One region of the uncultured Sneathiella sp. genome, then DNA from elsewhere that is predicted to be linked to it. Evidence: riboswitches for the same ligand, from Rfam matches in the RefSeq annotation. Region 1 holds a riboswitch; the other holds the start of a gene.

The links. A riboswitch is a leader RNA that binds a small molecule or an ion and turns the genes downstream of it on or off. The one in region 1 is predicted to bind glycine.
Positions count from the first base shown of each region.
Region 2: linked by a shared signal. The riboswitch ahead of AAC599_RS13995 (L-serine ammonia-lyase) and the one ahead of gcvT (glycine cleavage system aminomethyltransferase GcvT) in region 1 are both predicted to bind glycine.

Region 1 is NZ_CAXBKA010000005.1:116,774-127,943, forward strand. Features, by position in the region: gene AAC599_RS12800 (pitrilysin family protein) at 1-653, shown strand, start outside; gene AAC599_RS12805 (GNAT family protein) at 677-1,261, shown strand; gene AAC599_RS12810 (YqgE/AlgH family protein) at 1,271-1,846, opposite strand; gene AAC599_RS12815 (protein-disulfide reductase DsbD domain-containing protein) at 2,014-2,826, shown strand; gene AAC599_RS12820 (peroxiredoxin) at 2,927-3,406, shown strand; gene rnhA (ribonuclease HI) at 3,475-3,924, opposite strand; gene AAC599_RS12830 (hypothetical protein) at 4,097-4,825, shown strand; gene thrB (homoserine kinase) at 4,843-5,808, opposite strand; gene ispH (4-hydroxy-3-methylbut-2-enyl diphosphate reductase) at 5,812-6,771, opposite strand; gene AAC599_RS12845 (hypothetical protein) at 7,098-7,592, shown strand; glycine riboswitch at 7,666-7,755, shown strand; glycine riboswitch at 7,759-7,864, shown strand; gene gcvT (glycine cleavage system aminomethyltransferase GcvT) at 7,928-9,037, shown strand; gene gcvH (glycine cleavage system protein GcvH) at 9,059-9,436, shown strand; gene gcvPA (aminomethyl-transferring glycine dehydrogenase subunit GcvPA) at 9,442-10,776, shown strand; gene gcvPB (aminomethyl-transferring glycine dehydrogenase subunit GcvPB) at 10,776-11,170, shown strand, end outside.
Region 2 is NZ_CAXBKA010000006.1:1,487-12,656, forward strand. Features, by position in the region: gene AAC599_RS13945 (CBS domain-containing protein) at 1-217, opposite strand, end outside; gene rsmI (16S rRNA (cytidine(1402)-2'-O)-methyltransferase) at 331-1,080, opposite strand; gene AAC599_RS13955 (LysR family transcriptional regulator) at 1,137-2,024, opposite strand; gene AAC599_RS13960 (acyl-CoA dehydrogenase family protein) at 2,136-3,347, shown strand; gene AAC599_RS13965 (PaaI family thioesterase) at 3,337-3,795, shown strand; gene AAC599_RS13970 (MaoC/PaaZ C-terminal domain-containing protein) at 3,798-4,277, opposite strand; gene bfr (bacterioferritin) at 4,381-4,848, shown strand; gene AAC599_RS13980 ((2Fe-2S)-binding protein) at 4,967-5,158, shown strand; gene AAC599_RS13985 (nitronate monooxygenase family protein) at 5,245-6,216, opposite strand; gene AAC599_RS13990 (hypothetical protein) at 6,726-7,076, shown strand; glycine riboswitch at 7,164-7,250, shown strand; gene AAC599_RS13995 (L-serine ammonia-lyase) at 7,400-8,872, shown strand; gene speE (polyamine aminopropyltransferase) at 8,877-9,728, opposite strand; gene speD (adenosylmethionine decarboxylase) at 9,728-10,150, opposite strand; gene AAC599_RS14010 (glutathione S-transferase family protein) at 10,316-10,957, shown strand; gene AAC599_RS14015 (cupin domain-containing protein) at 11,041-11,170, shown strand, end outside.

The DNA of each region.
Region 1 (11,170 bases):
AGAGAGCCTTCGGTGAATTGGCGACAAAAGGTGAAACCCTGATGGAGCCGGCGGTATATCAGGGCGGCGAGTATCGGGAAGAGCGAGATCTGGAGCAAGTTCATTATGCCCTGTCGGTGCCGGGGCTTTCCTATTCGGACGACGATTTCTATACAGCACAAATTCTGTCCGGCCTGTTGGGCGGGGGCATGTCGTCGCGGCTATTTCAGGAGATTCGGGAACGCCGCGGGCTGTGTTATTCGGTTTTCAGTTTTTCCTCGTCATTTGCCGATACGGGAACCTTCTCCGTTTATGCGGGAACAGGTGAGGATCACATTGGCGAGTTAAGCCATGTACTGAGTGATGAGCTGTTTCGTGCCAGCGATGACATTGAAGTGGCGGAGGTAGAACGGGCAAAGGCGCAGTTGAAGGCGTCTCTTCTGATGGGAATGGAAGGTCCGGCGTCGCGTTCTGAAGTGCATGCGCGGCAGGTTCTCATTTATGGACGTGTTCTGCCTGCTGCGGAAATCATTGAGAAAGTTGATGCCGTTACGGTTGAGGATGCGAAAAACCTCGCGGGACGTTTGTTTTTCGGCGTTACGCCAAGCCTCGCGGCGCTTGGCCCGCTGAAAAAGCTTGATCCGTTTGACAGGATCGCGGCAAGATTTAGCTAAGGTGAGATAAGGAGGCCGCGGTGATGTTGGATAAACTGTCATTGATGGGAAGCGGCCCAAAAGTCATCACAGAGCGGCTTATCTTGCGTCCGCCGCGGATTTCAGATTGGGAAAAATGGGCGGAAGTGCGTGCTGAGAGCCGTGACTTTCTTGTTCCATGGGAGCCTGTCTGGACTATGGACTCTCTTACCAAGGCAAGCTTCCGGGCGCGGCTACGGCGTTATGCCAGGGACGTAAAAGATGATATGGGGCAGGCGTTTTTCCTCGTTGATCGTGAGAGCGAAGATATTATCGGCGGCATCACGCTGGGGAACATACGTCGTGGCGTGGCTCAGACCGGGACGCTTGGTTACTGGACAGGGAAGCGATATGCCCGAAAAGGCTATATGTTTGAGGCGCTCTGCGGTCTGATTCCCTTGCTGTTCAGCGAGTTTGGCCTGCGGCGAGTTGAGGCGGCCTGCCTACCATCGAATATTCCGAGTTCCCGCCTGCTCGAAAAAGTCGGGTTTTCAAAAGAAGGGCTGGCGAGAGAATATCTCTGTATCAATGGTGTCTGGCATGATCACTCGTTGTATGCGTTACTGCGAACCGACAGAATCGCCCCCTGATGCATCACATCAGGCGTGACCGATATCACCGAAAAGGAGGGAAGGATCAACGCCCAATTTGTTGATAGCGACTTCCCACTTGGTATCAAGCGCTGAGCCAAAGACGATCTCTGTATCCGGATCGACGACAAGCCAGCCATTTTCTTGAATTTCCTGTTCCAACTGACCGGGACCCCAACCGGAATATCCAAGCGCCAGAAACCTGCTTTCAGGACCACTCCCCTGAGCAATGGTTTTCAGCATGTCTACAGTCGCGGTCAGCGCCATGTCATCGCTGATGACCAAGGTGGTTTCATACAGAAGATCGGTGGAATGAACGACGAAACCCCGCTCCGTATCGACTGGGCCGCCAAAATGAATATTGATCTGGCTGGCGCTATCCGTTTTCGGTATTTCCAGTTGTTCGAGCAGATCATCGAAGCTCAGGGCATCCAGGGAACGGTTAAGAAGAATCCCCATCGCCCCTGATTCTGAATGGGCGCAAAGAAGAATCACAGCCTTTTTAAACCGTGGATCTCCCATGCTGGGCATTGCAACCAGGAGCTTGCCGTCCAGATAACCTGTATCAATTGTGCTTACTGTCATAATGTAAATATGTGTCTTTTGACAAAAATTCCCAGCGCCAAAAACTTTTCATGACACGATTGTGACATACCAACCCTTAAATAATGTTTTATATAATTGTTCAAACCTGTTGATGGATAAAAGGTTCCGGCGGGATGAAAATAAATATACCAGCCTCATTGAGTATAATGCTGATGTGTTTGGGCGGCCTCTTTGCTGCGAATGTGAGTGCCGCCTCCAGTTCCGATTGGATCAGGACAGACCAATCCAATTTACGGCTGATATCCGAGCGTGATGGAGTAGCTGGCCGCGATTCTGTGCGCATCGGTCTTCAAATTAAATTGGCCCCGGGTTGGAAAACCTACTGGCGAACACCGGGGGACGCCGGAATCCCTCCGCATTTTGACTGGGTCGGGTCGGAAAATCTAAAGGACGCGTTAGTTGCTTGGCCTTTGCCGGAAGCATTTGAAACTTATGGCCTGACGAGTTGGGGGTATCATGATGAGGTGGTTTTCCCGATAGATGTCACGCTGAAAGAGGCAGGCGAACCGCTTGACCTGAAGCTGCGGCTTCAACTGGGTATATGTGAAAATATCTGTATTCCCTATGAACATGCCTTCACACTCGCTCTAGGTGCGGGTACAGCCAAGATCTCTAAGGAGGCTGCCATCATCGATCAATATGCAAAGCATGTTCCGGCTGTTATCGGAACGTCAGGCGTTGCGATCAGCAGGGCGAGCGCCATGGCGCTGAACGATGAAGATTTCAGGGTGACCGCATACACCAATTCTTCCTTCGATTCTCCGCAAATTATTATAGAGGGGATCGAGGGAGCCTATTTCGAGTTGCTGTCGAAGGATGTATCGCAGGACCGTGAGACGGCAAATTTTATTTTGAAAGCGAATCTTCCGGCGAAGACAGATGTTCTGTCCAGTCAGCAAATTGTGGTTACTATAAGTGATAAGGGGAAGGCCGCGCAGGGACCATTGCATATAGAATAAAAATCGGTGCCGTAACTTAGAAAACTTTTAATTTCGGCAGACATGACTATGTTAGTTTTACCGAAAGCCACTACGCAACTACATACAACAGGATATTAAAATGACGATAAAAGTTGGTGACAAACTTCCAAATGTCGATTTGATGATGATGACGGACAAAGGTCCGTCCAAGGTTTCAACAGCGGATTTGTTCGGCGGCAAGAAAGTTGCGTTGTTTGCTGTGCCCGGAGCCTACACACCGACATGTTCCGCCAAGCATTTGCCGGGTTTCGTTGATAATATGGCGAATTTGAATTCCAAGGGAGTCAGCGATATTGTCTGTCTGTCCGTAAATGATCCGTTTGTCATGGCCGCATGGGGGAAAGATCACAACGCGGGAAGTATCAAGATGGTAGCGGACCCGGATGCTGCCTTTACAAAAGCAATGGGCGTTGAATTCGACGCTTCCGGTGCAGGACTGGGCGTCCGTTCCCGCCGTTATTCCATGGTTGTCGATGATGGCGTGGTATCACAGCTCAACCTGGAAGAAACCGGCGGTTTCGAAGTATCCGACGCAGAGACCCTTCTTGGCCAGCTCTAGTTTTTTTAAGCTATGTGGGGAGGGCTTTGGCCTTCCCCACATCTGTCGACTTGAGTTGATCTCGCGGATTACTTCCTGAATTTTTCCATGCCGACGTTGGCAAGTTCGTCGGCTTTTTCATTTCCGGGGTCACCGGCATGGCCTTTGACCCATTTCCAGCGAATCTGATGCTTTGAGATGGCGTTGTCGAGCGCGAGCCAGAGGTCTTTGTTCTTTACCGGCTTTTTTGCTGCCGTTTTCCAACCATTTCTTTTCCAGTTGGCCATCCATTTTGTGATGCCATCCTTCACATAGGTGCTGTCTGTATGCAACTCGGCAATCGTGCTGCGTTTCAGCGAATTAATTGCTTCAATGGCGGCGGTGAGTTCCATGCGATTATTGGTGGTTTCCGCCTCTCCACCACAGAGTTCTTTTGCTTTTCCGTTATATTGGAGGAGCGCGCCCCAGCCGCCGGGACCGGGATTTCCGGAACAAGCGCCATCCGTGTAAATCACAACTATCTTCTCCGCCAAAATCATACTCCTGAATAGGTTTACAAAACGAACACCTGTCTAGGTCGGCTATTAGCATGATTGCCACAGCGGAGCAATTTTAGAAAAAGGAGTGATTTTAACCGAAAATTAGCGCCTTGCCGTCAAATTTACCGGGCATGAACGGAAATCTATACCCGTTTCGAATGAAGAGGTTTGAGTGAGCAAGATGCAGAAAAAGCTATTCTCGGCGGAAATAAAGCAATTTGGTTTGACCACCCCCATAGCTCACGATCCTGCTTCGGCTGGTATAAACAGCGAACAGTATCAAAACCTTATGGGTGCGCTCGGCGATATCAAGGCACTGCTTGGCGAGGCTGATCCTATTGCGATCACTGAAGAGGAAGCCACGGAAGCGAAGGCCTCCGCCGAGCTGGAGGTACTCCGCCGTGAGTTGCAGGAATTGTCTGACGTCATCCTTGAAACCCGGCGTGAAATAGCTTCCTTGAGTTCATCGAGAAGCGGCCAGAAGCTTGGCTCCGTCACCGATCAGCTTGACGCAGTTGTCGGTGATACGGAAACGGCAACAAATACAATCCTGGAAGCAGTCGAGACAATTGAAGACAAAAGCGAAAGTCTTGAGTTGCATACGAGTTCTCCGGAAGAAATGGAAAGTCTGGAAGCAATAAGCAAGGCTGTAATGAAAATTTATGAGGCTTGCAATTTTCAGGACGTGACCGGCCAGCGTATTTCGAAGGTCGTTGCTACGCTCGGCTTTGTCGATGAACGGATTACCAAGATGATTGATATTCTCGGCGGGGAAGACGAACTGCAAGAACTGGAGGCAGAAGAGTTTAAACCGCAGTTCGATGAGGACGTGGAATTAAGCGGCCCGCAGCCGGAAGGTCATGAAATTTCGCAGGACGAGATTGATTCACTTTTCGACTGATGTGATTCGATCTTCAGTCATTCCAGGCCATATGCGGCGACGGACGTTACGGCCTGATGAAATTGAAGCTTTTTTAAATATTCATGCGGGTCTTTAGGTTTAACGAGCGCCCCTTCAACCTGATTGAGCCAGTCAAACAGCCGGGTGAGTAAAAACCGCACAGCAGCACCCCGACAAAGCAACGGCAGGAAATCAAGTTCTTGTTGGGAAAAATCGCGGACTTCCCGATAGCCATTCAATAGCTTCCGCGCCTTGGTGATATTAAAACTATCGTCGTTTTCAAAGCACCAGGCATTCAGACAGATCGCCAGGTCATATGCAAAAAAATCGTTGCAGGCGAAGTAATAGTCGATAACGCCGCTTACCCGGTCATTCAGAAAAAAGATATTGTCCGGAAAGAGATCCGCATGAATCACGCCGCTTGGCAGACCCGATGGCCAGTGAGCCTCAAGATAGCTAATCTCCGCCTCGATCTCTGGTAAAAGATCATCGGGCATGTTTCCATGGTCACTATCCTGGCAAGCCGTAAAAAGCGGCCGCCAATTTGAAACAGAGAGGGTATTCGCGCGCTGGAGTTTGAAGTCGCTGCCAATGGTATGCAGTTGCGCCAGGGTCTGCCCCAGTAATGCACAATGCTGGGGTGTGATACGCCGAACGGACCGGCCATCCAGGAATTCAATGATCGCGGCCGGACGCCCCGCAACTTCTTTGAGGTTCCGGCCATCCTTTGCCGAAATAGGGCGAGGCGATATAAATCCACCCGCCGCCAGATGTTCCATCAGGCCGAGAAAGAAGGGTAGGTCCTCTGCATGCACGCGCTTTTCATAGAGGGTCAGGATGAAATACCCGACCTCCGTATGGAGCAGGAAATTGGAATTCTCAACGCCTTCCGCGATACCTTTGCAGGAAAGTGCCTGTCCCAAATCATATTGCCCGAGCAGGCCGTCCAGCTCATCATCTGAAATTTCAGTGTAAACGGCCATGATTCAGGCGGCGCCTTCGCGTTCCAGGATCTTCGGCATCTTGAAAACAACCTGCTCCTGATTGGTCACGATTTCTTCCACGAACACTTCATACCGCCGGGAGAAAGCATCGACGACTTCCTCCACGAGGGTTTCAGGGGCAGATGCGCCAGCCGTAATGCCGATTGTGCCGATGTGACTAAATCGTTCCCATGGAATATCGGACGCACGCTGGACCATCGCAACCTCGGCGCAGCCGGATTTTTCAGCAACCTCTACCAGCCGCATGGAGTTTGACGAGTTCGGTGCGCCTATCACTAGAAGACCTTCGCAGCGCTCAGCCAGAATTTTCACCGCCGCCTGCCGGTTGGTTGTCGCATAGCAAATGTCTTCCTTCCTCGGACTCTCGATGTCCGGAAAGCGCTCTTTCAGGATGCCGACAATTTCCCGGGTTTCATCAACGGACAATGTTGTCTGGGTGAGATATGCGAGGCCCTTGCCGGGCTGTTTGGGCACAAATGCCCGCGCTTCGTCTGCCGTTTCCACCAGGGTTATTTTCCCCTCGGCAAGCTGTCCCATGGTTCCGATCACCTCAGGATGTCCACGATGCCCGATAAGGATTATTTCCTTATCGTCGCGTTCATGGCGCTCGGCCTCCCGATGTACTTTACTAACCAGTGGACAGGTCGCGTCAATATAGAACATTTTCCGATTCTCAGCCTCTGCCGGGACGGATTTCGCAACACCGTGTGCCGAGAAAATAACCGGCACATCTTTCGGGATATCCTTTAGCTCATCGACAAAGACAGCGCCTTTTTTTTCAAGATTTTCAACAACAAAGCGGTTATGCACGATTTCGTGGCGGACGTAGACCGGTGCGCCATACTTCTCGAGTGCCCGCTCGACAATCTGTATTGCACGGTCTACGCCGGCGCAAAATCCACGCGGTGCCGCCAGTAACAATGTGCGTTTTTCTGTGTTCATGCTCTTTCCGCTCCGGGTCACGTTTCACGATCAATATCGTGTCCCGGTGAAAACTTGCTTATTGCATCAGTCCATTCTAGATTTGCCGGACTCATACAACAGTTTCAAGGGTAATGCCATAACAAGGCGAGGTAAATTGAAATGACGACGACTATAGTGGTGTGGCAATTTCTTTACATGCTGATGGATAACGTCGTTGATTTGTCGCCCTGCAATAGAACTTATGTTAAAAATTAGTCTTTAAATTCTTCGGGATCCTAATGCCCTTGCTTAAATTTTTAAATAAACTTCCCCGTATGTCTGTACTGGCAGCCCCGTTGTTTTTGGTGTCAGCATGCAGCGGAAGTGTCGATACGGATATCTTCAGTATTTTCGGATCGTCTAAACCGCCTCTGCCTTGTCCAAGAGTGGAAGTCCTGCCGGGCGCGGAAACAATCACCCTGTTCCGGGAAGGAGAGGGACGTGACCTTGTTGATGTTCGGTTTGAGGGAATCATCGTGCCATTCAGCGGGCAGTGTCAGTATGTGGATGACGATACAGCGGTTGTCGTTGAACTGATCCTGCGCATCGGCGCGACCAAAGGTCCGGCGGCAGAGAGCCAGACAGAGGAATTTCCGTTCTTTGTGGCAATCGCCGAAAGGTCAGGGGAGATTATCGCCAAGGAAGTTTTCTACAGCCCGCTGGAAGTCGAGGAAGGGCGGCGGCGCGCGACCGTTCAGGAAGAACTGCAACAACGTATTCCGTTGACGGGGCTTAAAACCGGCGGTGACTATGTCATCATCATAGGGTTTCAACTGACCAGGGAGCAGTTGGAGCTTTAAAGCTGAAAATCTATAAAAGAGCATTACTTGTTTGACTAAACCAAAATCAGTCTTATTATTCATGCACATTCAGTCGATCCCCGCGGGAGAGATGGGCGTCTAAACCATCGCCGAAGGAGCAACCACCCCGGAAACTCTCAGGCAAACGGACCGCAGGGGGATGAAACTCTGGAAAGCAAATCACAGTTGTGATTTCACCGAAGGGGTAAGCGAGATGGTTGTCATTGTTGTGGCATCCATAATCGTCAAATCTCTCAGGTTATAAGACAGAGGGGGTAGGTTCCAGCAGAGCTAGCGTTGGGACATAGCCTTTTGTCTGAAACCGGGATTGACGTATGAGTGAAGCATCTACCGCTAAAAAAACTATCCTCCATGATCTGCATGTTGAATTGGGCGCGAAAATGGTGCCGTTCGCGGGATATGATATGCCTGTCCAGTATCCGACGGGAATCCTGAAGGAACATTTGTTCACCCGCGATTCTGCGGGGCTGTTCGATGTTTCTCATATGGGGCAGGTCGTTATATCCGGGGATGATCCTGCATCCGCGATTGAAGAATTAATTCCCGGTGATATCCAGGCGCTGGCCCCCGGTGAAATGCGATATAGCTTCCTCACCAATAATGAAGGCGGCATCTTGGACGATCTGATCGTGACGCGCCGAGAAAAGGACCTTTTCGTCGTTGTCAATGCCGCTTGCAAGGAGCAGGATATTGCCTTGCTGGAAAAGGGGCTTGCTGGCAAGGCGGAAGTCCGGGAGCTTGCCGACAGGGCGCTTGTCGCCTTGCAAGGGCCGAAAGCCACCGCTGTACTTGCACGGTATGCGGATGTCGTGACGAAAATGCCATTTATGACCTTCCGCGAAGTGTCTCTGGATGGAGTTCCCTGTTTTGTGACGCGTTCCGGTTATACCGGTGAAGACGGCTATGAAATTTCCATTCCCAATGAACATGCCGTTGCCTTTTGCCGGAAGTTACTGGCGGAGGATGAAGTTGCGCCAATCGGGCTTGGCGCGCGCGATTCGCTGCGGCTTGAGGCGGGGCTTTGTTTGTATGGACATGATCTGAATGAACAGACTACGCCAATTTCTGCCGGACTGCTCTGGGCGATTAGCAAGCGTCGCCGCGAGGAGGGCGGCTTCCCTGGCGCTGCCGTCATAAAGGCTGAAATCACGAATAAGCCGACAATGAAACGCGTCGGTATCGTCCCCGAAGGACGGGCGCCGGCGCGGGAACATACGGAAATTGCCGACGAAGATGGTAATGTGATTGGCGAAGTAACGTCCGGTGGTTACTCTCCCTGTCTGGAAGCTCCTATTGCAATGGGGTATGTACCGTTCGCATTCTCAGCGGTGGGTACGAAAATCAATTTGCTTGTCCGAGGAAAGGCGCGCGCTGCGACCATCGTAAAAATGCCTTTTGTCGAGCAGCGTTATTATCGAGGTTAATTTTCTAACGGAGTGTATTGAATGTCATACAGGTATACGGAAGATCACGAATGGGTGCTGCTGGAGGACGATGTGGCAACGATCGGCATCAGTGATTATGCTCAGGGGCAGTTGGGTGACGTGGTCTATGTGGAAGTTCCGGAAGTGGGTTCGGATATTGCGAAAGGTGACGAACTTGCCGTGGTCGAGAGCGTCAAGGCCGCATCAGAAGTCTACTCTCCTGTCAGCGGTGAGGTGATCGAGGTAAATGAAGACCTAGAAGGGTCGCCGACACTGGTCAACGAGGCGCCTCTGGAGGGGGGCTGGTTTGCAAAAGTAAAGGTAACGGACAGTACCGAAATTGATGACCTGATGGATGAAGACGCCTACAAAAGCTATGTCGAGGGTCTCGACGAATGAGATATATGCCCCATACCGCGGAAGAGCGGCGAGAAATGCTGGCAAAAATTGGAGTCCCGTCCATTGATGACCTCTTTGCGGATATTCCGCGAGACGCACGGCTCGAAGGCTTGCTTGACTTGCCGTTGCATGAGAGTGAAATGACGGTTGAAAGGAATTTCCGTACTCTTGCTGCAAAAAACCTGTCCCCATATATGACGCCCTGTTTTCTGGGAGCCGGGGCATATCAGCATCATGTCCCCTCGGTTGCCGATCACACAATACAGCGCTCCGAGTTTCTGACGTCATATACGCCGTATCAGCCGGAAATCAGCCAAGGCACGCTTCAGGCACTGTTCGAATTCCAGACCCAGGTGGCGATGATAACCGGGATGGAAGTCGCAAATGCGTCAATGTATGATGGTGCAACCTCCTGCGCGGAAGCGGTCTTGATGGCGTGCCGCGTAACCCGTCGCAAGAAGGCGATTATTTCGGGCAATTTGCACCCGCATTATCGGGATGTGACACGGACAACCTTGCAATTTACGGAATTCGAGACAAAAAACCTCCCGCCTGTATTGGAAGGCGACGAGGATTTTGATGAGCATATCGGATCAGACATTGCTTGTGTCGTTGTTCAGAATCCTGACTTCTTTGGTCGCGTCCAGGATTTTACGGCGCTCGCCGATAAATGTCATGAAGCCGGCACCCTTCTGATTGTTGTTGTTAATGAAGTTGTCTCGCTTGGTGTCATTATCCCGCCGGGCGACATGGGGGCGGATATTGTCGCGGGGGAAGGTCAATCCATCGGAGTGCCGCTATCATTCGGCGGCCCCTATGTTGGCTTGCTCGCCACGCGTCAGAAATATGTCCGCCAGATGCCAGGACGGCTTTGCGGGCAGACCGTAGATCAGGATGGCAAGCGCGGATTTGTCCTCACTCTTTCTACACGGGAACAGCATATCAGGCGCGAGAAAGCGACCAGCAATATTTGTACAAATGCGGGGCTCTGCTCCCTGGCCTTTACAATACATATGAGCCTTTTGGGCGAGACCGGTTTTATGAAGCTGGCAAGGCTCAATCATTCTCAGGCTGTGACGCTGGCAGAGAAACTTGAGGCGATAGACGGCGTTGAAATCGTCAATGATACTTTCTTCAATGAGTTTACCGTCCGGCTTTCCGACGATGCGTCATCTGTTGTCGAGAAACTGGCGGCAAAAGACATATTGGGCGGTGTGCCGGTTTCTCGCCTGATCCCGGATAATCCAGATATGTCTAACCTGCTGCTTGTAGCAGCGACGGAAACCTGCTCCCTCTCAGATATGGATCAATTTGTCGCTGCGCTGGAGGAGGTGCTCTGATGTTGAATAATAAAGGTCGCCCAACCCAGCCTGCAGCTATTGATGACACGGGTCTGCAAATGGAGACATATACCGGTAACAAGGGACTGGAACTCGAATCCCCTCTTATCTTCGAACAGGGGGTGCCTGGACGCATCGGTGTGGATATGGCGGAGCCGGAAACTGCCAAAAGCCGTCTTGGCGGATTGGATCGGAAGGATCCGATCGGAATGCCCGATCTCTCAGAGCCGCAGGTGCTTCGGCATTTTGTGCGGTTAAGCCGACAGAACTATGCCATTGATTCAGGCTTTTACCCTCTTGGCTCCTGCACTATGAAGCATAATCCGCGGATCAACGAAAAGGTTGCCCGTCTTGTGGGCCTTGGGGACCTTCATCCCATGCAACCGACCAGTAC
Region 2 (11,170 bases), on a different contig from region 1:
ACGCCGCCAGTTGGAGGCAGCCATTTCCGCTTTCAGACAATCCGCGGACGATATCCCGCTCAGACAGCACGCCGCAGAGCTTTCCCGCTTCATCGACAACCAAAACAGCGCCAATTCTCTTTTCACCGAGAATATTCGCCACCGTTTCTATGCGATCAGAAGGCTTGGCCGTGATGATATCACTGCCCTTCACTTTCAGAATACCTGCCACATTCATTGCGTTCCTCCTTGTGGACTGCCAGAACAGCAGCTGCAAAATCCATACTTTCAATAAGTCTAATTTACCAGATTGATTTATCAAACTCAATTGCAACTGAAACGCGGCAATATTTAGGGAAAGCCTTTTAGGTCATCTGCCTCATCCCCGGCCGAATCATCGCGGGCCGGCAAGCCGATCACAATGGTGACCTCGCCTTTGATTTTCTGATGAGAGAATTGCTCGGCCAAGCCGGAGAGTGGTCCTCGATGAATATTCTCGAATTTCTTGGTGAGCTCGATACAGACAGCCGCGGGACGATCGCCCAGAACCTCATGCGCGACAGTCAGGATCTTGCCGACACGAAAGGGGGATTCAAAAAACACCAACGCGGAAGGCGCTTGGGCAAAGGCTGCGAATAATTTACGCTGCCGTCCAGGCCGCCTTGGCAAAAATCCGAGAAAGGTGAAAGCAGGAATTGCCAGTCCCGAGACAGTCAGGGCCGTAATCACGGCACTTGCCCCGGGAAGAGAAACGACCTGATATCCCGCCTCAATCACTGCCGCAGCAGTCCGCTGCCCCGGATCACTTACCCCGGGCGCCCCGGCGTCGGAAGTCAGGCCAACGGATTTTCCATCACGGAGAAGCGACAGAATACGCCCTACCGCCCTATCTTCATTATGTGCGTGACAAGGGAAAATAATAGAGGGACTGGTAAGGGCGTGCCGCTCAAATATCTTGCGGGTGTGTCGTGTATCCTCGCAGGCCAGCGCGTCCACCGATTGCAATATCCGCATGCTCCTCAGAGTAATATCCTCCAGATTCCCGATTGGCGTCGGGATAAGGTACAATGTCGGTTCGCTCTCGTCGGCATTATCTGTCATGGAATAGGACTAACCATATTATGAGGATACGCGCAACGATCCACTTTCCCCTATGTTCAAACCGCCGAGAAAATCTGCTTACGCAGCCATTTACTAGACTGCATTTGATCCGCCGAGATATGCCAGTAGAGATGAAGGTCCAGATTAGGCACATCAAAGGGAACGCGGAACGTCTTGCAACCATATAGTTGAGCCAGCTGTCGCGGTGCAGTTACCGCGAGATCTGTTCGCTCTATCATGTGAAAGGCAGCTTGGTAATGCTGCAACCGGATAGCGATGCGGCGTGAATGTGCCGATTTATCCAACTCAAGATCAACGAGCCCTCCGCCACGAGGCCGGGACGAGACAAGTATATGCGTCATATCAAGATAATCGGTGAGTGTGATGGCGGCTTTATCGGCAAACGGATGATGGCGGCCAACAGCGCACACCTGCTCCTCCGCCATCAGTTTTTCATGCACCAGTTGAGCGTTATCAAGAATCGGAATATCGACGGCAAAATCAATCTCTCCCAGCGAAAGGCGGCGCGGAATTGACCGCCGGGGAACATGAAACGCCTGCACCTTCATATGCGGTGCTGACTGCCTTAATATTTGGACGAGCCGCGGCAGCAGGACTGTCTCGCCAATATCGCCAATTGCAATCCTGAGAATTTTGTCGCTTTCCGCAGGGTCAAACTGTTCTTCCGCACTGATACCTGACTGAAGAAGGCGGAGCGCCTGACGCACCGGGCCAATCATCTTTTGTGCCATCGGGGTCGGATTCATCTTTTTTCCCGCATGGATAAAAAGGGGATCATCCAGTCGCTCCCGCAGCCGGTTAAGAGCGTTGCTGACCGCCGGCTGCGTTACATTCAGAGTCCGCGCCGCGAGCGTCAGGTTGCCATGGGTATAGATCGCCTCAAAAGTGAGGAAAAGGTTCATATCAATATGATTAAGCTGCATTTTATAACTATAACTAATATGAATACTAAATCATTAGAAAAATAAATTTTAATGATTTTATATCTGGCGCTATTTTATGCCCTGAAAAGCGATATTTATGAGGGCAAGGAAATGAAATTTAACTTTACCGAAAAAGTCGATGATCTGGTGAGTCGTGTCGAAGGCTTTATGAAAGAAAATGTTTATCCGGCAGAGGCCGAATTCCATGACTTTATAGAGAAGTCTGACAACCGATGGACCATACCGCCTGTTATGGAAGAGTTGAAGAAGAAGGCGAAGACGCAAGGTCTCTGGAACCTATTTCTCGCGGAGTTTGAGGATTACGGCGCGGGCCTGAGCAACCTGGAATATGCTCCGCTCGCCGAAATTATGGGGCGTTCTCTCATCGGCTCGGAAGCCTTCAACTGCAGCGCCCCGGACACCGGCAATATGGAGGTGCTCGCCCGCTATGGAACGCAGGCACAGCGGGATGAATGGCTTGTCCCGCTCCTGAATGGCGAGATTCGGTCTGCATTTGCCATGACGGAACCTGCTGTTGCCTCCTCCGATGCGACAAACGTCCAATGCACCATAGATCGCCAGGGAAACGAGTATGTCATAAACGGGCGCAAATGGTGGACGTCCGGCGTTCTGGATCCCCGCTGCAAAATCATGATCGTAATGGGCAAGACCGACGTCAACGCCCCGCGCCATACGCAGCAGTCCCAGATACTTGTGCCTGTTGACACCAAGGGCGTCACGCTCATTCGGCCATTGAAAGTGCTCGGCTCCGATGATGCCCCGCATGGCCATGCGGAAGTTCTCCTGGAAAATGTCCGCGTTCCGGTGTCCAATATTATCGGCGCGGAAGGCGAAGGGTTCGCTATCGCGCAGGGGCGTCTTGGTCCCGGTCGCATCCATCATTGCATGCGCCTGATCGGTTGTGCCCAGCGGGCGTTGGAGCTGATGTGCATCCGCGCGGAGAACCGTGTCGCATTCGGCAAGAAGCTGAGCGAGCAAGGATCCATTCGAGAAGATATCGCCAAGTCCGCCTGCGAGATAGAGCAGGCCCGCCTTCTCACGCTCAAAGCCGCGGCGCGGATGGATGACGTCTCTTACAAGGAGGCAAGAGACCTGATCGCCATGATCAAAATTACAGCGCCGACAATGGCCCAGACTGTCATTGACCGAGCAATTCAGGTTCACGGCGCGATGGGGCTGAGTCAGGACACGTTCCTTGCGGAAGCTTTCGCTTATGCCCGGACAGTCCGGCTCGCAGACGGACCGGATCAGGTCCATATGTCCTCCCTCGGCAAACAGATGGTCCGTCGCTATGCCGCATAAGGAAGCAGAGATATCAGCCGAATCGGAGGGGTTGGCAAAACCCTCCGCTTTCCTTCCCATGATGCCATTCGTGCAGAGTTATGGTGTTGCAGTGCTGGATGAAACACCCGGGCAGATTGTCATTGAAGCTCCCTTTCAGACAGCCTTGTCGACACCACCGGATCTCTTTCCCGCGTCCTTTATCGGCACAGTCGGCGATATCGCTGCGGTAAGCTCCTGCAACTCGCTCCTGCCTGCCGGCTGGGCCTGTGCCACGCTTGATTTCACAGTGAAAATGACAGCGCAGGCGCGGGGCGAAAAAGTTATTGCCCGCGGGCGTGTGCTACAGAACGGCCGCAACATTTCCGTCGGCGCTGCGGATGTTTTTGTCGTTAAAGATGGTGCGGAACAGCTCTGCGGTTCGGTTCTGGCCTCAACCCGAAATTTCAAACTTCAGCAGGTAATGTAACGCTACTTCCTCCGCCGAACCAGATACCGCTGCTCTCCCTCCAGGACAAGCTCACGGCGCTGATTATAGATCGTGGAGCGTACGGTCACGACACCCGTCGATTTCTGTTCTTTCAAGTCGGTAATCACCAACTCCGGATAGACCGTATCCCCGTAATAGACGGGCCCCAGAAATTTTGATGACTGATCGATAAAGGCAACAAGCGCCTCGCCGATAACATGTGGAAATACACCTGCACCGGAAGCAGTTTGTATCAGCACCTGAAAACCATGGGCAAGCAATTCCGGATGGCCCTGAGACTTGCAATATTCAAGATCATAATGGATGGGGTGATTGTCGCCCGAAGCCGCCTGAAACGCCGAAAAATTAGCGTCCCGCAATGTCCGGGACGGAATATGGAACCGTTGACCAACCGAGAGGTCCTCAAAATAGCTTGCCTCGGCATATTTATGGTTTTCTGGATTAAACGGCTTTTCCGACATTTCTCGCCTCGCTTGTTCAACAAGTCTTTTTTTACAGCATTTATTAAACTGTCGCCCTTCGATATAGTTACTGGACTGAGCGTAAATACACAAGGAGGGTTTTATGAAAGGCGACACGTCAATTATCAAGCATCTGAATGTCATCTTGAAAAACGAATTGACGGCAATCAATCAGTATTTTCTCCATGCCCGCATGCTCGAAGACTGGGGTCTCGGCGAACTGGGGGAAAAAGAGTATCACGAATCCATTGATGAGATGAAACATGCGGACAAGCTCATCAAACGCATACTCTTCCTGGAAGGTCTGCCGAATTTGCAGGATCTCGGCAAGCTCATGATCGGTGAGGATGTACAGGAAATCATTGAGTGCGATCTCAAAATGGAGCATGGAGCTCATGTTGATCTCAAAAGCGCGATTAAAGACTGCGAGAGCAAGCAGGACTATGTTTCACGTGATTTACTGGTCGATATCCTGGAATCTGAGGAGGAGCATATTGACTGGCTGGAAACACAGCGTGGCTTGATCGGTAAAATGGGGCTGGAAAACTATATTCAGTCGCAGACATCATAGGAAAATATATGATATGAGGTAAAAAGCGCGCGCCGAAAGTTCATTGCTATTGACAACTATTCGCAAAGTTACTAGCTTTTAAGAATGATTGGCACTTTTAATAAAGAAGATACGCGCAATGTACATTTGCCTCTGTAATGGATTGACGGATCGCGACGTAAAAACGGCGGTTGCTTCCGGCGCACAACGTATTGCCAACGTATATGAACTACTTGGCGCTGCTCCGCAATGCGCAAAATGCTCTGTTCATATCCGGGAAATCATCCGCGAAACCTCGAACGGCGGTATGGTGACAACTGCCCGCAGCTAATGTGCGCGGCATTTATACTCGTTCAATTTTGTTGGAAATTATGAAGAAATTACCCCCACCCCAAAGGGGTGAGGGATAAATTCAGTCTACATGGCCTTATTATTGATTTCAGCCTTGGCCTGGGCATACTGTTCTTTTAACCTGTTCACATATTCTTCAACGCTCGGCACATCACCGACACTGCCAATTCCCTGTCCGGAACCCCAAATATCCTTCCACGCCTTGGACTTACCGGTACCGCCACTCCCGAAATTCATGCGGCTTTTGTCGGCCCCCGGCAGATTTTCCGGATCCAACCCTGCGCGAACAACGCTCGGACGGAGATAGTTTCCATGAACGCCGGTGAATGTATTGGTATACACGATGTCTTCGCCCGTGCTTTCTACAATCATGGCCTTGTAATCGTCAACCGCGTTTGCTTCCTTCGTCGCAATGAAGGCGCTGCCCATATAGGCAAGGTCCGCCCCCATCGCCTGCGCCGAGAGAATGGAACGTCCGTTCGCAATCGCGCCAGAGAGGGCAATAGGGCCGTCAAAAAACTGCCGAACCTCAGATACCAGCGCGAAGGGGCTTAACCTCCCGGCATGCCCGCCGGCACCCGCACAAACGAGGATCAACCCGTCAACGCCAGCCTCCAACGCTTTTTGCGCATGACGAATGGTTGTCACATCATGGAGCACAATACCGCCATAGGAATGTATCGCCTCCACGACTTCGTTCGGCGCCCTGAGACTGGTGATAATGATGGGCACCTCATGCTTCACGCAAAGAGCAACATCCTCATCTAGCCGGGAATTAGATGCGTGAACAATCTGATTAACCGCGAAAGGGGCCACCTTCTTATCCGGATTGGCTTCCGCATATTCCGCGAGTTCCGTCTTTATCTGGTGCAGCCATTCGTCAAGCTGAGAGGCCGGTCGCGCGTTCAGTGCCGGAAAGGAGCCAACAATGCCTTGCTTACACTGCGCAATCACCAGTTCCGGATTCGAAACAATAAACATTGGTGATGCAATGACCGGAAGAGAAAGTCGCCCCTCCAGAACAGCTGGCATTGACATGTAAAGGATGACTCCTAGTTCATTGGAAAGTTTAGCCAAGCTTGGATCTTCCGCCCAGTTACCCGGCTTGCGGCGATTATTAGCAGGATTTTTCAAAGATGACAAATTGTCATTATTGACAAAATTTCATTTTTTATGTTCGCACTTGCAGCATTATTACGAAAAATCGTTTCAAAACAGAATATTATTACTTTCGGTCGAATATGAAAAAAATCTACACCTGAGTCAGGGTTAGCGAGAAATCGCCCTGAAATTGAATCTCAACCACGTTTTATGATGATTTTGATTCTCTTTTGCTTGTCAAAGTAACGCGTAAAAGGCCCGGTAACATAAATGTAAGGCAAATATTTTCCTCCTATCGGGACATTCTTGCCCACCTTTAAATCCCGGCACTAGTGTCTTCGCATCATTTTCGCCGCAGGGTATGGAAACCATTATGTTTTATGCCGGTCTCGTTCTGGCACGAACACTGCATATTGATCGCCGAACTAATTTTTATGGAGAGAATCGTGCTGCATGCTGAAGTGAATGACTTGTCGGTTGAGAACAGATTTGAAAAACGTGGAGCCTTCCGGGTCTCCAATCCTGTGCTGAGTGTCGAGATAGATGGAACGCAGTTTTCAACAGAAAACTGGTCCCTTGACGGCATGATGATAAACGGCGTTCCGGATCGGATAGAGCTGGACGAACCTGTGCAAGGGATTATCGGCCCTGTTGGCTCTCCGGAAATGTGCCGCTTCGGGGGACGGATTGTCCGTGTCGATACACATAATATGACAACAGCAATTGAACTGGACGAGAAGAGCCCTGACGTTGCGGCATTGTTACCTCTGTGGGTCCTGAAATACGGTACCCGTTGAGCTTCAACCCTACATCCAACGCTTGACATTAATCAGATACCATACCTAAGGTTGCTGTACTTGCCGCTCGATGATCGGCATACCTTGAATTTCCTGATGGGAGAGACCGGGCTTTCCGGCGCCGAAGGAGCAACCGCCCCGGAAACTCTCAGGCACCTGTACCGTCAGGACAAAAGGCTCTGGAGAGAATGCGTCTGCCATATAAGGCGCATCACCGAAGAGGTAAGCTGGAATTTTCCGGCGCAATCTTTCAGGTACCCGGACAGAGGGGGCATCATTTAGCGCGTTGGTGATTTTCACCGGAGTGAGGAAGGGTGCCCGAGATGACGACAACTCCCAAAACCAGCCTTGGTAATGTCACACCCGTTGTGCCATCAAAGCCAACAAGTTCCGTAAACCCGACGTCGCAAATGGACGTCAATATAAGCGTCACCGATCTTTATACGATTGGCATTGGCCCGTCGAGTTCCCATACAGTGGGACCCATGCGCGCCGCGAAACGGTTTGCCGACCGGCTGAACAGTGAAGGTCTGCTCCTAATAACGGACCGGCTTCTTGTGGAGCTATACGGATCCCTCGCGCTCACCGGGCATGGGCATGCGACCGACATTGCCATCCTTCTCGGACTAAGCGGCAAACGCCCTTCCACTGTGGATCCGGAGGAAGTTCAGCCCCTGATCGCCGAAATTCGGAAAGCCGGGACGCTCTCACTCAATGGTACGCACGCCATTCCTTTTTATGAAGATCAAAGCCTCCTGTTCCTAAAAGATAAGCTCCTGCCTGAACACTCAAACGGCATGCGTTTTTATGCATACAGCAAGGACGGGGAGGAATTATTCTGCCAGGACTATTTTTCCGTCGGCGGTGGCTATGTCGTCTCGCATAACGAAGGGGACCGTGCAGAAACCCGTGGCCATAACATCCGCCTGCCCTACCCTTTTACATCGGCCGATGAATTGCTCGCCTTGGGGAAGGAAAGCGGGCTGAGCATCGCAGAGATGATGCTTGCAAATGAAGGCAGCTGGCGGTCAGAAGAGGAGACTTTCGCCTTTCTGGATGATGTGAATGACGCCATGATCAGCTGCATAAAGCGCGGATGCGAGGGGGAAGGCGTATTACCCGGTGGCCTGAATGTGAAGCGGCGCGCCAACAAACTCTATAAAGACCTGATGGAAAACCCGGAACGGGCATCGCGCGACCCGCTGACTGTCCTCGATTGGGTCAATCTTTATGCTTTGGCTGTCAATGAGGAAAATGCCGCAGGCGGCCGCGTTGTCACCGCCCCCACAAACGGGGCCGCCGGTGTGATCCCGGCTGTCCTTAAATATTACCAGCGGTTCTGTCCGGGTGTCACCAAAGAGGGAAGCCGTGACTTCCTGCTGACGGCTGCTGCAATTGGCGCAATCTATAAGAAGCGCGCTTCGATCTCAGCGGCAGAGATGGGGTGTCAGGGAGAAGTCGGGGTTGCCTGCTCCATGGCTGCAGGGGCGCTGACCGCCGTTCTCGGAGGGACGAATGAGCAGGTAGAAAACGCGGCGGAGATCGGGATGGAACATAATCTCGGTCTGACCTGCGATCCCATCGGCGGGCTTGTTCAGATTCCCTGTATCGAAAGAAACACCATGGGTGCCATGAAGGCAATCAACGCCTGCCGCCTGGCGCTGTCCGGGGATGGCGTTCACGTTGTCTCCCTTGATGAAGTAATCGAGACCATGCGACAAACCGGCGTCGACATGCTCAGCAAGTATAAGGAAACCTCACAAGGCGGGCTTGCCGTGAATGTGGTGGAATGCTAACGGCTTAACGTTCCCGCGTCAGCATCTTCTGAATATGAAGCGGCAGCGCGAAAGCGGCCTGATGGACTTCCGGTGTATAATATTCCGTTTCTATTTCTGCGTCGATATATCGCTGCGCCAATTTGGCAAGGTCGGCCCGGCGATGGCCTGTCTCATCCGTCGCCCACCCATAGGCCATAACACCGCCAACGTAACTCGGGATGGCGGCAAGGTAAAAGGTCACATCCTTGAATAAACGGCCCAGCCGATCGTAACTTTCCCTGAGCTCGTTCTCCTGAACAAACGGGACGCCGTTCTGGGTGATGATGATGCCCCCTTCGCTCAGGCATGACTTACAGTCGCCATAGAATTCCTCTGTATAAAGGACTTCACCCGGGCCGTGCGGATCCGTGCTGTCGATAACTATCACATCCCAGCGCGCGTCTGTTTCTTTGACGAATTGACAGCCATCCGCAATCACAAGCTCAAGCCGAGGATCATCAAAGGCCCCGCCAGAGACGGATGGCATATATTTTTTGCTGAGTTCAATAACTGTACGATCAATATCAACCAGTGTAACCGCAATATTCTTATGTTTCATCAACTGCCGCGCCGCGCCGCCATCTCCGCCGCCAATCACAAGGACGCGGCGCGCCTTGCCATGGGCAAGAAGCGGGACATGCACAAACATTTCATGATAGATGAATTCGTCATTTTCCGTCGTCTGGATCGCGCCATCAAGGGACATGACCCGTCCGAACTGACTATTCTCGAATATAACCAGATCCTGAAGATCGGTCTTCTCGCGGTAGATCACCCTCTCGACATTGAGCGCGAGATTAACACCAGAATGCAACCCCTCATCGAAGAGCTCCATCAACTGACAATTCCCCGCTTTATCTCATTGACCTGAACCGTGCCCGGCTTGAACGCCTCTTTCAGTACCGGAATGGCTCTATAAGGGTCAGCCTTGCCGCACATAAAAATATCCAGAGCCATAAAGTCTCGTTCGGGCCAGCTGTGAAAACTGATATGGCTTTCCGCCAATACCGCAACGCCAGAGAGGCCGTCCGGTTCAAATGCGTGAATATGGAAATGCAGCAAGGTAGCCCCGGCCGCATCAATTGAGCGTCGCAATGTGCTCTCGATGAGATCGGGATCATTAAAGCCCTCTCCCTGCCAGAGATCGACAATCAAATGGGTACCCGCAAATGTCAGTCCGTCCTTATGGACGAAATAGTCAACCCGCACCTCGTCTGCGTCGTCAATTCCGTCATTTTTCCTGATATTTTTCAGCATTTCTACCCGTGAAAAAGCCGTTCTGCCATCACCAAAACAAGGTGTCGCGTTATCGCCGAGATGATCCATAAGTGCAAGAGAAAAGTGGCAACTTTACTTGTGTTTCCACCACCAATCAGCGCAAGATGAAAAACAGTAAAGTCCCATCACCGGCAGGCTATCCAAATGTCCGATAGAAAGATCGAACTGTTCAGCTATAAATTCAGCGTCTATTCCCGGATTGTCAGGATCGTTCTTGCCGAAAAGGGAATCGATTTCGAAACCCATGAAATCAACCCTTTCGCAAGCGATGTCCCGGCACGCTATCTCAATATCCATCCCTTCAAAAGAGTGCCAACCATACGCCATGGGAATTTTACACTTTATGAGACCGGTCCGGTAACGCAGTATCTGGACGAAGCCTTCAACGGGCCGTCGCTGCAACCCAATGCCGCCCCTGAGCGGGCCAGAATGCGGCAGATCATCGCGATCATCGACAGCTACGGCTACTGGCCGCTTGTCCGGAAAGTCTTCAGTTCCACCTTCAAGGAAGAAATAGATGAAGCTATGCTGAACGAAGGTTTGCAAGAGAGCGCGCCTGTCCTCGCTGCCCTTGAAAAGTTAGTATGTGATGCAGGATATATCGCCGCCCCGAGCTACTCACTAGCAGATGCGCATGTCATCCCGATGATTGATTATTTCCTGATGGTGCCTGAAGGCGCCGCTATGTTCATTCGCTATCCAAAATTGACCCATTGGTGGGATCATATAAAAGAGCGACCGAGCACTATTTCAACACGACCGATTCTATCATCAGAAAAATCATAGAAGAAGTCAGAATAGCCTAATCATGCATGAGCTAGGGATAGGCAGGGTTTTGATCCAGAAAAATTGACAAACAGGAAATCAAAATGCGTCTAATCAGGCCAACTGAATTTGAAGGTGAAGATGCATGGGATGCGTTTGATATCGAGAAGATACCAAACGCCACCGTTCGCCTTCACTGGACAGATCAACCCTATATCTGGCATGTGAATGATG